Regions from separate parts of the Paenibacillus sp. Lou8.1 genome, predicted to be linked through region 2. Evidence: riboswitches for the same ligand, from Rfam matches in the RefSeq annotation. Region 2 holds a riboswitch; the other holds the start of a gene.
What was found. Region 2 has a riboswitch for cyclic di-AMP ahead of NLX78_RS22595 (hypothetical protein). Riboswitches for the same ligand answer to the same signal wherever they lie in the genome.
Positions count from the first base shown of each region.

Region 1: linked by a shared signal. The riboswitch ahead of NLX78_RS03655 (3D domain-containing protein) and the one ahead of NLX78_RS22595 (hypothetical protein) in region 2 are both predicted to bind cyclic di-AMP.

Region 1 covers NZ_JANAVN010000002.1:181,351-189,501, reverse strand. Annotated here, with positions in the region: gene NLX78_RS03675 (glycine-rich domain-containing protein) at 1-918, opposite strand, end outside; gene NLX78_RS03670 (M20 family metallopeptidase) at 970-2,148, opposite strand; gene NLX78_RS03665 (ABC transporter substrate-binding protein/permease) at 2,297-3,760, shown strand; gene NLX78_RS03660 (amino acid ABC transporter ATP-binding protein) at 3,747-4,469, shown strand; cyclic di-AMP (ydaO/yuaA leader) riboswitch at 4,701-4,874, shown strand; gene NLX78_RS03655 (3D domain-containing protein) at 4,881-5,549, shown strand; gene NLX78_RS03650 (polysaccharide deacetylase family protein) at 5,749-6,555, opposite strand; gene NLX78_RS03645 (NADH:flavin oxidoreductase/NADH oxidase) at 6,863-7,885, shown strand; gene NLX78_RS03640 (PspA/IM30 family protein) at 7,973-8,151, shown strand, end outside.
Region 2 covers NZ_JANAVN010000018.1:45,870-54,020, reverse strand. Annotated here, with positions in the region: gene kdpC (potassium-transporting ATPase subunit KdpC) at 1-162, opposite strand, end outside; gene kdpB (potassium-transporting ATPase subunit KdpB) at 182-2,212, opposite strand; gene kdpA (potassium-transporting ATPase subunit KdpA) at 2,250-3,926, opposite strand; gene NLX78_RS26795 (potassium-transporting ATPase subunit F) at 4,078-4,155, opposite strand; gene NLX78_RS22595 (hypothetical protein) at 4,339-4,734, opposite strand; cyclic di-AMP (ydaO/yuaA leader) riboswitch at 4,851-5,018, opposite strand; gene NLX78_RS22590 (glutathione peroxidase) at 5,485-5,970, shown strand; tRNA gene NLX78_RS22585 (tRNA-Leu) at 6,062-6,144, opposite strand; gene NLX78_RS22580 (urease accessory protein UreF) at 6,407-7,144, shown strand; gene NLX78_RS22575 (hypothetical protein) at 7,441-7,662, shown strand; gene NLX78_RS22570 (helix-turn-helix domain-containing protein) at 7,787-8,151, opposite strand, start outside.

The DNA of each region.
Region 1 (8,151 bases), on a different contig from region 2:
ATCCCAGTTCGAGCAACCGCTTGCCGAGCTACAGCCGGATGAGCTAGCTAATGCGGCATTACCTGTAGCATCAGGGTGCATGTGTACGGCAAATTGTTCAGGTTGATACCATGAATACCACACAACAGCTAATAATAAATAGTCGACCTGTAAATAGTTGACCTTAGGCAATTGCTTCCCCTCAGGATCATCCACCGCTTTATTCACCCGGTCGCGCAGATGTTGTACAATCTTATGAACCGCTTGTTGGGCCTGCTGTGAAATGGCTGTATTCTCCTGTGTATTCCAGCGGTCACCTGCTGGCTGCGCCGAAGTTGCGAGTTTATAATAGCGCGAAAGCTCGTCGTTCGGTAATGGATGATTAAAAAAAGTACCCCACAAACTGGCGCTATAGCGGTTCCAGCCAAAGCATTCCACATACAACCAGTCAAACCACGCCCGCTCCTCAGGCATCGGCTTAGAGCCGCCGGAATGGGGCACATGGTGAAGCATACGACCAAAAAAAGCTTCCGAGAATTGCTGATATTCGCGGGTAAACATCAACATTTCGTGCCATAATTCATCCACATCACTACTGAACATAGGCACTCTATTCATAATCGCGCATAGCATAAAATATCGTTTTAGCTCATGCCAGCGCCAATCATATTCTTGGTCCGTCAGCTCTGGGTGGGCTTCCATTACACGACTCCTTACGCAATGAGCATAGGAGGCGGGAATGGATTGCTCCAGTAGCTGCATCAGCTCTGTAATCTCTGGATGACGCTCCTGCGCAATGGACGAAGGAGAAGGGGAACTGAGGAAAAAAGCATTCCGGCGCCGTGTTTTTCTGTTTCCCCGGTTCCTGCGTATTGCACGGAATATAAACCAAAAAATGATGAGGTCCACCACAATAAACAACGTCCAAAAGCTGCTCATACTATCCATGATGGCTGGCTGCTCCTTTCTGAAAGAACACGGAATTAAGATTTAGCTTTCGTTATTCAGCAGAGAGAATTCTTTTTTTATTTGGGCTAGCAGTTCAGGATTCGTGATTACATCGCAAGCAGTCCATGCCAAGGTTCTCGCAGCCAGCAGCATTCCTTCCATGGCCCGGTCCTGCATCGCCAAATCGCGGAATTCTGGTGTATGCAAGGCATGCTTCTCGTCAATAACTTGAATGTACGGATGGATAGCAGGGCAATGAAGCGATACATTTCCGATATCCATGGAACCGTGATCTTCACCTTCCGTTATATCTTCTTGCGAAATGCCAGCCTGCACCAAATTTGCGGTAAATGCATCGGAAAGTACACGGTTCGTGACCATTTCATCATAAGATGTCTCATAATTGGAGGTCTCCAAACGACACCCGGCCTGTAAAGCAGCTCCTTCAGCAATTTGAATAACACGGCGAGTCAGCGGGTTCAGTTCTTGACGTGTAGCGGCCCTCACATAAAATTGGGCTGAGGCGTAATCAGGAATAATATTGGCTGCTTGCCCACCCTGATTAATGATCCCATGGATACGCACTGTACTTTTTACTTGTTGACGGAACGCATTGATGCCATTGAACGTTTGAATTACAGCGTCCAGCGCGTTAATGCCCTCGTGCGGGCTGGCAGCCGCGTGGGCGGATTGACCAAAAAATTCGAATTGTACAGCATCAATCGCCAGCGATTTGCCTGATTTTTCGTAACAGTCATAAGGATGCGTCATAAGTGCTATGTCGCAATCATCAAACAACCCGGCAGCGGCCATCGGGACCTTTGCACCGCGTGTTTCTTCGGCAGGTGTGCCATATACCCGTACTTCTCCACCGGTTTCGTCGATGATCGACTTGAGGCCGACGGCAGCACCTGTACTCATCATACATATCAAATGGTGCCCACAGGCGTGTCCTAGACCTTTCAGAGCGTCATATTCTGCCAGAAAAGCGACAACCGGTCCGGGTTTTGCAGATTTGTAAGTTGCAATAAAGGCTGTTTCTATGCCCAATACGGGTGCCTGGACCTCAAAACCGTGAAAAACCAGTTCTTCTTTTAAACGGGCAGCGGCCAGAAATTCCTCGTTACCAAGTTCAGGATTTGCGCCAATATATAACGAAATGTCCTTAAACCGTGGGGCATGCTGCTCAATTGTCTTTTGAATGGTCTGCTTAAAATCCATGCTGAAAACTCCTTTATATAAACTGTAATGTAGGTACTGCGTTAGGTATGCTGAAATTGTACTATAACATTCATTGCATAATCATGCATATTCATTTATAATGACACAATCTTATTTATTATAAAGAATTTAAGGAGAGAAAAAAAGATTGAAAAAGGCATATCGTTTTACCGCCCTGGTTTTGTCGGCGGTTATCTTGCTGTTGACTGGCCTTCCCATGCTCACTGCATACGGAACGGAAGCAAAGCCACAGAAAAAACTTGTAGTGGGCATGAGTGCCGACTTTCCGCCGTATGAGTTTCATAAAGTCATTAACGGTAAGGATACCATTGTTGGGTTCGATGTGGATATCGCCAAAGAAATCGCCAAAGATTTGGATGCGGAGATGGTCCCTGAGGACATGAGTTTTGACTCTTTGCTGCCTGCTTTGCAAAGTGGTCGTGTAGACTTGGTACTGTCCGGTATGACACCGACGGATGAGCGGAGAAAGAGCATTGATTTTTCAGATGTATATTATCGCTCCAAGCAAGTCATTATGGTACGTCCAGAGGATAAAGACAAATATCCTACGATGGATACTTTGAAAGGCGAGAAGATTGGTGCACAAAAAGGGAGTATTCAGGAAGAAATTGCTCAAAAAGTACCCAATGCCACTGTAACCTCACTGGACAAAATATCCGATCTGGTACTCCAGCTGCGGACCCAGCGTATCAACGCTGTTGTGATCGAAGATACGGTTGCTAAAGGATACACGTTAGATGGTACCGTAACACTTGCCAAGGCGGTGCCTGAGGATGCCGGAGCAGAAACAGCAGTAGGTATACGCAAGGGGAACGCAGAATTGCTTGCCTCTGTAAATAAAACGTTGGCTCGCCTGAAAGCGGACGGGTCGATTGAGAAGTTTTCCACAGAAGCGAGCGCGCTCTCTGCAGATCGACAGGTTTCTTCTAATAACATCGTAGATATTTTTTGGAAATACCGCAGTTTTTACGCTACGGGTATCGGCTACACTCTGTTGCTGTCTGCACTCGGAGTACTGTTTGGATTTATCATTGGTCTGATCGTATCCTTGCTGCGGATGAGCGGTATACGCATCATTGAGTGGTTAGGTACCACTTATGTGGAGATCCTGCGTGGCACACCTATGCTGGTACAACTTATGATCATTCACTACGGGGTTGCTTTGACGCTGGGTGTCAATTTTACCCCACTCCAGTCTGGTATAATCACATTGTCTCTGAATAGTTCAGCATATCTGGCTGAAATTTTCCGGGCAGGTATCCAGGCAGTAGACCGTGGACAGATGGAGGCTGCTCGTTCGTTGGGTATGGGACGCGGTAAAGCTATGCGTCATGTCATTTTGCCGCAAGCGTTTAAATCTATTTTGCCTGCTATCGGTAATGAGTTTATTACGATCATTAAAGAATCCTCCATTATTTCGACCATTGGGATGGTGGATATTATGTATCAGGCCCAGGTCATTAAGAACATCACCTACGAAGGATTAAGTCCGTTCGTAATCGCAGCCGCTATTTATTTTGTAATGACATTCAGCTTGTCTAAGCTGCTGGGTTTATGGGAAAGGAAGTTGAGAGCCAGTGATCACCGTTAAACAACTGCGTAAATCGTTCGGTAAGAATGAAATTTTAAAAGGCATTGATATAGATATTGCCAAAGGTGAAGTTGTCGTCATCATCGGCCCCAGTGGTTCGGGGAAGAGTACGTTTTTGCGTTGTATGAATCTGTTGGAACAGCCTACAGACGGGGAGATTTTATTTGAGGGCGAGCCGATTACAGCTCGTGGCCATAATATTAATGTAACCCGGGAGAAGATGGGGATGGTGTTCCAGCATTTTAATCTTTTCCCGCATAAAACAGTGTTGCAGAACCTGACACTTGCCCCAACACAGGTTAGAAGACAGTCAGGGAAGGAAGCGGAAAAAATTTCGCTAGAACTCTTGCGTACCGTAGGGCTTGAGGATAAGAAGAATACCTATCCGAACCAGCTATCCGGAGGACAGAAGCAACGTATTGCGATTGCGCGTGCTTTGGCCATGCAGCCGCACGTAATGCTGTTCGATGAGCCGACTTCTGCATTGGACCCTGAAATGGTTGGAGAGGTTCTGGATGTAATGAAGAAGCTCGCCGAAGGCGGCATGACAATGGTAATCGTGACGCATGAAATGGGCTTTGCCCGCGAGGTAGGCGATCGAATTATCTTTATGGATAACGGTCAAATTGTAGAGCAAGGTACACCAGAGCAGGTATTTGGCACTCCAAGCCATGATCGCACCCGTGATTTTCTTGCCAAAGTATTGTAAGAAAGTGCTGATATAATCTATAAAAAAAGGCCCTCCGTTTGACGGAGAGCCTTTTTTCTTTTTGTCACCATTTCCCCATACTTTCGTAACAAATATCGATTTCTTGATGACAAAATTGTAATGAGTATAGTATGATATTCAAGGTTACCAACATTTTCATGCGGATAAGGTTACAAAATTGTGATATTATGCAGTAAGCCAAAACTTACCGGGACAGCATGCGGTTAAGACAAACACTGAATGCTGGGTCCAAACTATGGGAAGTGCGGGGGACGTAACAACGGCAGTCATTCCGATACGTCATAAGACGATGTGGAATATGCCTAGGGGTGAATTGCACAAGCATAGGGCTTCTCCTGAGTCCGAATCCGACAGCTAACTTCGCAGGCATAACAGAGGAGGTACATATCTTTGAAACATCTAAAACATATTGGTAAAACGATGAAATTTGCGGTGCTTGCCGCAGCTATTGCAGGGCTGACACAGACAGCTGGAGTAGCGGCTGCTGCTTCGCTTCACACTGCCAAAGAGGGCGATACCTTCTTTTTGCTTGCTCAACGTTATGGGGTATCGGTAGACGAGCTAACGAAGGCGAACCCAAACATTGCTTCCAACAATATATATGCAGGTCTGCAAATTAAGGTGCCTGGCGAAAAAAGTGTGAAGGCAGCTTCGGATTCGAAGCCGCAGCTTCTTACGGAGAAAGCACCAGCGAATGAGGGGCCAACGATTGAAGCGTGGGGCAAAACATTCAACTATAGCAAAATAGTTGACGTTAAGGCTTCAGCGTATTCTGCCGCAGCCGACGAGAATGGTAAATGGGGAGCAGTGGACTACTACGGCAATCCGCTTAAACTAGGTACAATTGCGGTAGACCCGAACGTCATTCCGATGGGCACGAAAGTGCTGGTTACAGGCTATTCCCACCCAGGTTTGCCGGATCATTCTTTTGTAGCTGTCGCTCGCGATCAGGGCAGCGCCATTACAGGAAAGCGGATTGATATCTTTATTCCAGGCAACAAATCATTTGTGAACGACTTTGGATTTCAAAATGTGAAGCTGTACGTTATTGATAAATAGCATTGTACGTATATACGATTTAATTAAACATAATATATATTATGTAAACTTAATGCCTGTATCCTACCGCATATAACTAGGTCGGACTCTTATCAGGTCTTATCCATAAAAAAAGGCTGTCTTGACGAGCAGAAAACTTCTGCTGGTAAGACAGCCTTTTTACGTTGCTTTAGCTTGTAGCTCAATCATAAACATATGGTTATTTCCGTTCCGATGTGTGGAGTAGCCGGGGGACTGTCACAAATTTGTAGCCCTTAGCTTTTAGAGAGTGAATTAGACCCGGCAGAGCTTGGACAGTGCCTTGCAAGTTGGAACTTTGACCTCCACCTGCGTGCATTAAAATAATAGAGCCAGGCCCGGTAGCTGGGATCACATTGCGTTGAATTTGTGTTTTACTTAATCCCTTCCAATCGAGAGAGTCTACATTCCAATTGACAATCATATAGCCATGACGACGTGCCCATTGGATTTGAGGCTCCGTGATTTCGCCGTAGGGTGGACGGATCAACTTGGGGCGAAAACCTGCGCTGGCCTGTAAAATACGTTCTGTTTTTGTAATCTGGTTGCGAAATCGTTCGGGTGTGGCCTTCCTAAAATCCGGATGAGTATAGGAATGGTTTCCTATAGCATGGCCTTCACGGATAATACGGCGTATGATCCCCGGATGCTTTTCCGCACGGTGACCGACGATGAAAAAGGTGGCTTTGATGCCATTGGCGTGTAATACGTCCAAAACCTGCGGCGTATACCTAGAATCGGGCACATCATCAAAGGTTAGGGCAATTTGGCGGGTGTGTGGGCCGCACATTTTAAAAATGTCCGCATGTTTTTTTCGCAGCATTGCTAATGTAGGAGTTGCTCGATCTGTGCTCTGATGTACAGAAGAAGCAACAGCTGTTTCCTTGGGATGGGGCGTTCCGGTGTTGGGAGGCGCATCCGCGTGAACGGGTAAACTTGAGAATGCTAGTAACAGTGCCAAGCATGGCAACACTCCCCTGTACGGCATATGTATCCCCCCTTTCCCGTGCAGTGGTACCTAGTGGTGCTCTCGACTATTATGTACCTGTCCTATTAAAAATATGCTGTTAACCAAGTTCGGCTCATAAACGAATGGAAAGAAGCCCACGATGAAACGATTATCAATGAAGATGATGGAGCTAAACGTACATATTCTCTTAAACATGACCGATAACAGGAGCATTTTCGCAAGTTTTAGCCTTACAACGAATTCGGTATACTAGTGACAGCTGGTGTATAATGGGGATGCAATTCATAATTATACAGACATGGAATTGAAGGAAGGATGGATAAAAGTGACCGACTTGTTTACTCCTTATCAATTAAAGGGGCTTTCTTTAAAAAATCGGATTGTCATGCCCCCGATGTGCCAATACAGCGTGGAGGCCAAGGACGGAAATCCAACGGAATGGCATCATGTCCATTATGTGAGCCGGGCAGTAGGAGGCACTGGACTTATTATTGTGGAAATGACAGCGGTCCATCCAGATGGACGTATTACGGATCGTGATTTGGGTATTTGGAGTGACGAACATATTTCTGCATATCGTAAGATTGTAGAGGAAGTCCACAAGTATGGTGCCAAGATTGGTATTCAACTAGGCCACGCTGGACGCAAGGCTGAAGATGCTGAGCAACCTGTGGGTCCGTCCACGATTCCTTTTAGCGAACGCTTTAAAAAGCCGCACGCCTTAAAGACAGTTGAAGTCAGGGAACTGGTTCAGGCATACAAAGAAGGCGCACGCCGCGCGATGGAAGCCGGTTTTGATACGGTTGAGATACATGGCGCTCACGGCTATCTGATCCATCAATTTCATTCGCCTTTAACAAATACCAGAGAAGATGAATATGGACAGGATTTGTCACTGTTCGGTGTTGAGGTCATACATGCTGTTAAAGAGGTTCTTCCTGCTGACATGCCTGTGCTTATGCGGATATCTGCCAAAGAATACGTCGAAGATGGATATAACGTGGAATACATAACAGGCGTAGGGGAACGATATCGTGATGCAGGTGTGGATATTTTCCATATCTCTTCTGGTGGTGAGGGTCCGATTGGTTCTGGCGGAGGCCCGTCTGCGCGTGCCGGCTATCAGGTGGATTTGGCTCATACCATCCGTGAAAAGCTGAATGTACCTGTGATTGCTGTTGGCTTACTGGATGATTATGAGGACGCCCGCCGGGTTGTTCAGCAGAAAGAAGCTGATCTGGTAGCAATAGGCCGTGCCATGCTGCGTGATCCCTATTGGGCGCTGCATGCATCGCGGGAGCTAAAAGTACAGGCCGACATCCCAGAGCCTTACTTGCGCGGTTTTTAGATATTTTTGAAACCCTCTTTGCAAAGCTTGCGTAAACATGTGTACAGAGCTTAAAATTTAAGCATTCAACTCTAGGAGGAACTTCACATGTCTATTTTCAAACGATTAAGAGATCTTACGATGTCCAACATTAACGCCATTATCGACAAGGCAGAAGATCCAATTAAAATGACGGATCAATACATTCGTGATATGCAAGAGGACCTGGAAGATGCAGAGAAAGCGGTAGCCGCTCAAATTGCTATTGAAAAGAGGTTCAAACAGCA
Region 2 (8,151 bases):
AGCCACTCCAATAACTGTACTTCCTCGCATCTCTTGTCTCTCCGGTTGTCCTTCCGACACTGTCCCGGTCCCTGTACGTTTGTTATGACCTTGCCCGCCAGATTCGGCTTTTTCGTGCGCAGCAAATCTGCGTCCAGACATCATCCGATAAAAACCACTCATGTCGTTCACCCTTTCTGCGCTAAATCCACAAATGCACCAGCAAATCAATGGCCTTAATACCGACAAACGGTACGACCATACCGCCCAGACCGTAAATCAGCAAATTCCGTCCCAGCAGGCGATCCGAGCTCATCGGCTTATACTTCACGCCCTTCATGGCCAGCGGAATCAGAAGCGGAATAATAACCGCGTTAAAGATCAGCGCCGACAAAATAGCGGACAGCGGGGAGCCAAGCCCCATGACGTTTAAAGCGCCCATTTGTGGAATGGCCAGCATGAACATCGCCGGGATGATGGCAAAATATTTGGCAACATCGTTCGCAATGCTGAACGTTGTCAATGCTCCGCGCGTCATAAGCAGCTGCTTGCCGATCGCGACCACCTCAATAATTTTGGACGGATCGGAATCCAGGTCCACCATATTAGCTGCTTCTTTGGCCGCGACTGTGCCGCTATTCATGGCCAGACCGACATCCGCTTGCGCCAGTGCAGGTGCATCATTGGTGCCGTCTCCGGTCATGGCAACCAGCTTCCCCTGTTCCTGCTCACGTCGGATAACCGCGATTTTGTCCTCCGGCTTGCTCTCAGCTACAAAGTCGTCCACACCCGCTTCTCGTGCAATTGTAGCTGCTGTCAGCGGATTATCTCCGGTACACATGATCGTACGGATACCCATTTCCCGGAGCTGATCAAACCGTTCCTTCATGCCTGGCTTCACTGTATCCTTCAAATAAATAATGCCGTATATCTGATCATCCAGCGCGACTGCCAGCGGTGTACCTCCTTCTGAGGCTACCTGATTGGATTTTTCCTCCAGATCGGCTGGAACACTGCCGTTTTGCGATACGATCCATTGCCGAACAGAATCCACCGCGCCCTTGCGTACCTTTCGTCCATCGGCCAGATCCAGACCACTCATCCGGGTCTCCGCCTTGAATTCGATAAAGGTTCCACCTGCTGCCAAGGATGCATCCAACGTATACTCCTGTTTGCGCATCAATTCGAGAACCGAGCGGCCCTCTGGCGTCTCATCCTTCATAGAGCTAATCGCTGCCCACTTCACTAACTCTGCCTTCTCCACGCCCTCCACAGGCACGAATTCACTCGCCATTCGGTTACCGAAGGTGATTGTGCCTGTTTTATCCAGAATCATCGTGTTGATATCCCCAGAAGCTTCTACCGCCTTGCCTGACATAGCCAGCACGTTAAACTGGGTGACCCGGTCCATACCGGCAATCCCGATAGCTGACAGCAGTCCTCCAATCGTGGTCGGAATCAGACAGACTAGCAACGAAATCAGCACAGGAACAGGCAAATCAATGTTAAAATGACGGGCAATCGGCGCTAGCGTAACCACCACAATTAGAAAAATAATCGTCAAGCTAATCAGCAAAGTGTTCAGTGCAATCTCATTCGGCGTCTTTTGCCGCTGTGCGCCTTCCACGAGCGAAATCATTTTATCAATAAATGTCTCGCCTGGCTCTGTCGTAATTCGCACCTTAATCCGGTCACTGACTACCCGCGTCCCGCCGGTTACCGAGCAAAAATCACCACCCGATTCCTTGATGACCGGAGCCGATTCTCCCGTAATTGCAGATTCATCCACCGAAGCCAGACCTTCAATGACCTCACCATCGCTTGGAATCATTTCGCCCTGGGAGACAATAACCACGTCCCCCTTACGCAATTCGGTTGAGCTAACCACCTGAATGTCATTTCCGATGAGCTTGTTAGCTTGTGTATCCTGCTTGGATTTTTTTAAAGAGGCAGCTTGTGCCTTACCCCGCCCCTCCGCGAGCGCTTCGGCAAAATTAGCAAAAAGCAACGTAAACAACAGAATAACAAACACGGCCAGGTTAAAGCCCATTTCCTTGCCAGTTCCAAAATAACCGGGAAGCAGTAACATGAGCAGCACGACCAATGTACCGATCTCCACGACGAACATGACAGGATTTTTCATCATAATCATCGGATTTAATTTTATAAAGCTATCCTTGATCGCATGCTTCAAGATGCTTCTGTCCAGCATGTGTTTGCGTTGTTCCTTCATGATCAAACACCCCGTTCATCCATTCTCATTTTCTTCTTCACATGGTCAAAAATTCAGCAACAGGTCCCAATACGATGACGGGTAAAAAGGTTAACGCACCAATCAGCAGCACGACCCCGATCAGAATGGCTCCAAATAACTTGTTGTCCGTGCGCAGTGTCCCCGTCGTCACCGGAGTCGGTGCTTTGGCATTCAGCGAAGCCGCCACAGCCAACAATGCAATCATAGATACATATCGTCCGAAGAACATAACCATCCCCGTTGTCATGTTCCATAATACGTTGTTATCCGAAAGACCTTCAAATCCCGAACCGTTATTTGCGGCAGATGACGCATATTCATAGAGCACCTGAGTCAACCCGTGATAGCCAGGGTTCGTGACCGCATCGTATCCCCAATGACTCATAAATGCAAGCGCAGTTGGGGCGAGAATGAGAAACGGATGTACCAAAATGGCAATCGCGATCAGCTTCATTTCCTTGCCTTCAATTTTCCTCCCCATAAATTCCGGAGTTCTCCCGACCATCAGTCCGCATATAAACACACCCAGAATCGCATACATCAGCATATTCATCAGCCCGACACCCTTGCCGCCAAAAATGACGTTTAGCATCATTTCTCCCAAAGCAGCCATACCACCCAGTGGAGTTAGTGTATCATGCATATTATTGACTGAACCTGTCGTTGCCGCTGTTGTGACCGCAGTGAATAATGCCGATTGTCCAATGCCGAAACGAACCTCTTTCCCTTCCATGCTTCCCTGAGAAGCATCCACACCCAGTGTCTGGATTAACGGATTACCTGTCTTTTCAGACACATACGTAATGGATAGAAAAATAAGAAACAATACCATCATGGAGCTAAAAATAATCCAGCCCTGCTTACGATTACGGGCAAACAATCCAAAGGTATACGGCAACGAAGCCGGCATTACCCACATTGCCAAAATTTCCAGCACGTTCGTCCAAGGACTTGGATTTTCAAAAGGATGCGCAGAGTTAGCTCCCGCATAACCACCCCCGTTTGTCCCCAAATGCTTGATGGACTCCAGCGAAGCAATGGGTCCCATAGAAATCTGCTGCTGTGTTCCGCTCAGCGTCGTAAGATCCGCCGTAGGCTGTAGCGTCTGGGGTACCTTCAATCCAACCAGCACCAGCGTAAGCACAAAGGCCAGCGGCAGGAAAATTCTTATAATGGCTTTAATAAAATCTTGAAAGAAATTGCCCATTCCTTCACCGCGCCGCGTCAATCCTCTCATAAAAGCCGCAGCAACCGCAAAACCGGAAGCAGCCGAAGTGAACATCATCATCGTGACGAACGCCATCTGTGTCAGATACGTAAGCCCGCTTTCTCCGCTATAATGTTGGAGATTCGTATTCGTCATAAAGCTGATTACCGTATTAAAAGCTAGTGATGCTTCCATATTACTGTTTCCAGCCGGATTACCGGGAAGCATTCCCTGTAAACGCAACAGCAAGTAGCTGATTGCCACAAGCACGGCGTTCGTAGCAATGAAACTCATAACATACGTAGTCCAACGCATGCTCTCCACTTTCTTCAAGCCTACTACCTTATAAATCAGCTTTTCTGTTCTGCCAAAAATCCGATCCGTCCGATTGGGTTCATTCGAGAATACATGATACATATATGTACCCATTGGCTTTACCAAGAGCAGCAATATAACGATCACAATTCCAATTTGAAGCAGCTCCATCCTTTATTCCTCCTTCAAAATGCTCCTGCGTTTGGAACAACAGACCTGCTTCCAGAGCACCAATTGTGTGCACACGTTTGCGAAAACCTGCTACCTATGATGCTTTAATGTTCAGATCTGTTGTTCCCGCCCGCTCTATCCCTACCAGTGACTAGAACTTTTCAGGGTTCAGGAGTGCGTAGATTAAATACATAAACACAATAGCCGTAAGCCCAAGTATAACGATCATCCTCTTCGTCCTCCTTTAGAGGTTTGTGCATCACACCAGCGTACAAACAGCAGTATCACTCCATAACTCACAGCCATGACGAGCAGCATGTATATATCCATCATGTTTATACCCTCCGTATCGGTCCTCAGATCGCCATTCCTATTTCATCATAAAATCATAAAACAACTATGTTATAAGTGCTTATCCGTTCAGCAGAAAACCCACCTCTCCGTTCAATGTGTAGATCACATGGTCCGCTCCCAATCCTCGATAAATTCCTTGTGGATTACAGCCGTGCGTAATAACATAGATCGATTCCGATGTTAGCGGCCGACATATTTGCAGGAAACGGCAAGTCAGATTCAAGCTGTTCTCGAACAAATACACACTACCAATTTCTTTTTTTGGAAAATTCCATTTTCCCGCTTGCATGGTATTGATGCGGACAATGTGCTCCACACCCATTTTCTTGAGCTGTCGTTCCTCCTGGGCGCTATTCGTCAGAACTGCAAACGCCAATTTTTTGAAAATAAGCAATTTCACAAAACTTCTGCCCGCTTCATTCGGTGCAGTGACAATAATTAACCGACCTTCCATCAGTAGCTCCTCTCCCGGTTATAAAAAGACAACAAAAAGAAGCCGAAGGAAAAAGGCTTTCCTCCGGCTTCTTACATATCCATGATAAAATAAACCATGGCTGCACACGGCGGTTTGTTGCCTCTCCCTGTACGCTTACGAGGTTAGCTGTCGGATTCGGACGTGAGAGTCGCCCTATTTCTGGCACTTGACCGGAAAATTCACCCCATGAGACACCCGGCAAGCCGTACAGTCTCGATTGGTTCCCCCGCTTTTGCAATTGCAAAATTCAGCGCTATAGACATTTCGTTGTTGCTTCATTCAAGTTAATTTGAAATTACGTCTTGAATCATACACCCGCGCATGGAAGACTGTAAAGCTCAACTGCGGGGTTATAAATCGGCCTTTAGAGCATAGAAGATTAATAATAACGCTTACAATGCAACTATGCTTCTCACAGCTCCTTCAATCTCTGTTTTTCATCCCTTTTTGAAAATGACAAGCATGTCAATATTGGCGTAGGGTAGAGCGTTTTTGGCCTTTTTTTGTAAAAAGAGAAGAAAATGCGCTATATGTACCAGCTAAACACCGATTGAACCCGCTTTTATAAGAAGAAACACCTTAATTCGCTCCATTTGCAGTGCGATTTACTGTTTTGAACAAAATACGATTTTACAGCGGCTAAAGGCTTAATACAGCTTTTCCAGACTTGCAACCTTACTTTGAATTGCTTACAATTTAATTGTTGAATATTGAATAAGGAGAGATACTATGACCGTTTATGAATATGATGCGCAAACCCTGCAAGGGAAACCAATTCCGTTATCCACATATAAAGGGAATGTTCTGCTTATTGTGAACACAGCCAGCAAATGCGGGTTAACCCCCCAATACAAAGCGTTACAAGAGCTATATGACCAGTACCATGAACTGGGGCTCGAAATTTTGGGATTTCCCAGCAACCAATTCGCCAAACAAGAGCCAGGTTCCAGCGAGGAGATTTCCGAGTTTTGCCAGATCAATTATGGTGTTACCTTTCCGATGTTCACCAAGACAGATGTCAATGGCGATCAAGCGCACCCCTTATTTCGTTACCTGACCCAAACAGCTCCGGGGGTACTAGGGTCCAAAGCGATCAAATGGAATTTTACTAAATTCTTAATTACACGAGAAGGTAACGTATTTAAGCGCTATGCACCGCAAACCACTCCAGATAAGTTGGCGGGAGATATAGAGAAGCTTTTGCAGCAAAACTGATATTCTTCTTTATCACAGTTATTAAAACAAAAAAAGCATCCCTTCACGTAAACCGTGTCAGGATGCTTTTTTAACTAAGTCTTGCATATAATGCGGTCGAGAGGACTCGAACCTCCACGGGCGTACGCCCACTACCCCCTCAAGATAGCGTGTCTGCCATTCCACCACGACCGCAAATCATAATGTATTGAGGCAACAGATTTATTATACTCTCTCATCAACTATTTGTAAACAAAAATATAATAATTATTTTATGTGTTATTTTATCTAACATATATGAGCGATAATAATATTTAATTTGACACAAAGGCTGATAAAATGTAAATATATATTACATATATTTCGAATTTTTTCGTTACCCCTAAGTAAAGAGTGAAATAATATAACATAAGGATTCACTTCGAGGAGGCGAACCGCCCTGCATAAAGGCAACCGTTTGCTGAACTATGCATTATTGTTGGACCCTTCCCTACCTGTTGGTGGCTTCACCCGTTTTAACGGACTGGAGAAACTATTCCGCAACGGACATTTGAACAGTCTACAAGACCTGGAACATTACATGCTGGATGATTTGTATCCTCAATTTACAACCGTGGACGGCATGGCTATCAAAAGTCTGTATGTCGCCATCCAGCAGAATGACGGTTGGCGGATCGCTCTCATTGATAAGATGCTGCATACCCAACGTCCCTCCTTGCAGCATGTGAAGGAGTTGCGTCTATCCGGTCAGCGTCTACTTAAGCTCGCTAAGGCTCTTTATCCTTGGATTGAATTTGACCAGTTGGAATCCATACTCATTCAATACAATGCAATTGGCACACTCGCTACCGTTCACACCTGGATTAACTTCCTCCTCGGAAACGATGTAGAACAGACCGTTCACGGCTACCTTGGCGTAGCGGTGTCCTTCTGTGTGGAAGATGCCTTCAAACTACTCAATCCTCCCTATGAGGAAAAGAACCCTTTTATGGAGCGTATGACCAGCGAGCTGCTCTCCGCATGGAAGAAGCTTAACGAACCTGAGCCAACCACATTTCAGCGTCGCTTTCTTCACAGACATTGGTCCAGCTCCTACATCACTCTACCGCCTTTTATGAGCCATAATGTCCAGTTGAATGAATCTAGACTGTTTCCCTCCCCAGGCCTATTCAAACGTCTTCCAGCATCCCCCTGATGCGTCGTTTCGCTAATGTGGCAGCAACACCAAAAACACTCTGTCCCTTTCCTCAGGTGGCAGAGTGTTTTTTATCCACATATAATCGAAATTCACACTATTAGTAGACTCTAGACGGGTTATCAGAACCACCTAGCACTTAATTAAGTAATTAATTCAACAAAATTACGTATTTACGATTGTAAAAACACGTATAAAAGTGTATCATAGTTTCAGATGGTTAATTCTAACATGTTTACTGATGATTATTATAACACACCAATTATTCCGCAAGAATCCGTAAGGGGCGATTTCTCTTGAACAACAAAATGCCTGTCACCTCCTTCGGGTGGGCCATCAAACAACGGCTTGTCGAACTTCGACTGGATCAGAAAACATTTTGTGAGACACATAACATTCCGCCTTCACGCTTGTCCAATCTGATTCACGGCACCCGCAAAGCACAAAGGTACAGAAAACAAGTTGCTGCAATTCTGAACATCGACGATAACGATTATAAGGAGGCATCGCCACTCTAAACCCAACAAGCATTCCAGTTACATATAGGTCATTCCATATCACCAAGAAACCAAATAAACCCGTAAAGCGAACCCCTCCAGTTCGTTTACGGGTTTTCAACCCAGACGATCTTTAGCCAAAAAATTATTCCGGCTTTGTTTTATCCTTCTCACTTTTTTGCTTACGGTATTTCGCAAATTCAACATATTCTAAAATAAAATTCTGTTCTTCCGTCTCAAGATCTTCTGCCTGGCAATTCAGTGGCCCCATCACTCCAAAAAAATAAGCAGCCTTCTGCTCCTGAAGTACGCCTTCCCCTGGCTTAATCCCTTTCATTAACCAATCAAGCGATACATTAAAAAAGTCCGAAATCTGAATCAAATGGGCGGTACCCGGCGTTGTTTTACCTCTTCTCCAATCACCGAGATTCCCTGAACTGATTTTAAGTTTTTCACAAAATGCCTTCTTGGTCATTCCGCGATCCTTAATCAAAGCTTCAATCCGCTGAT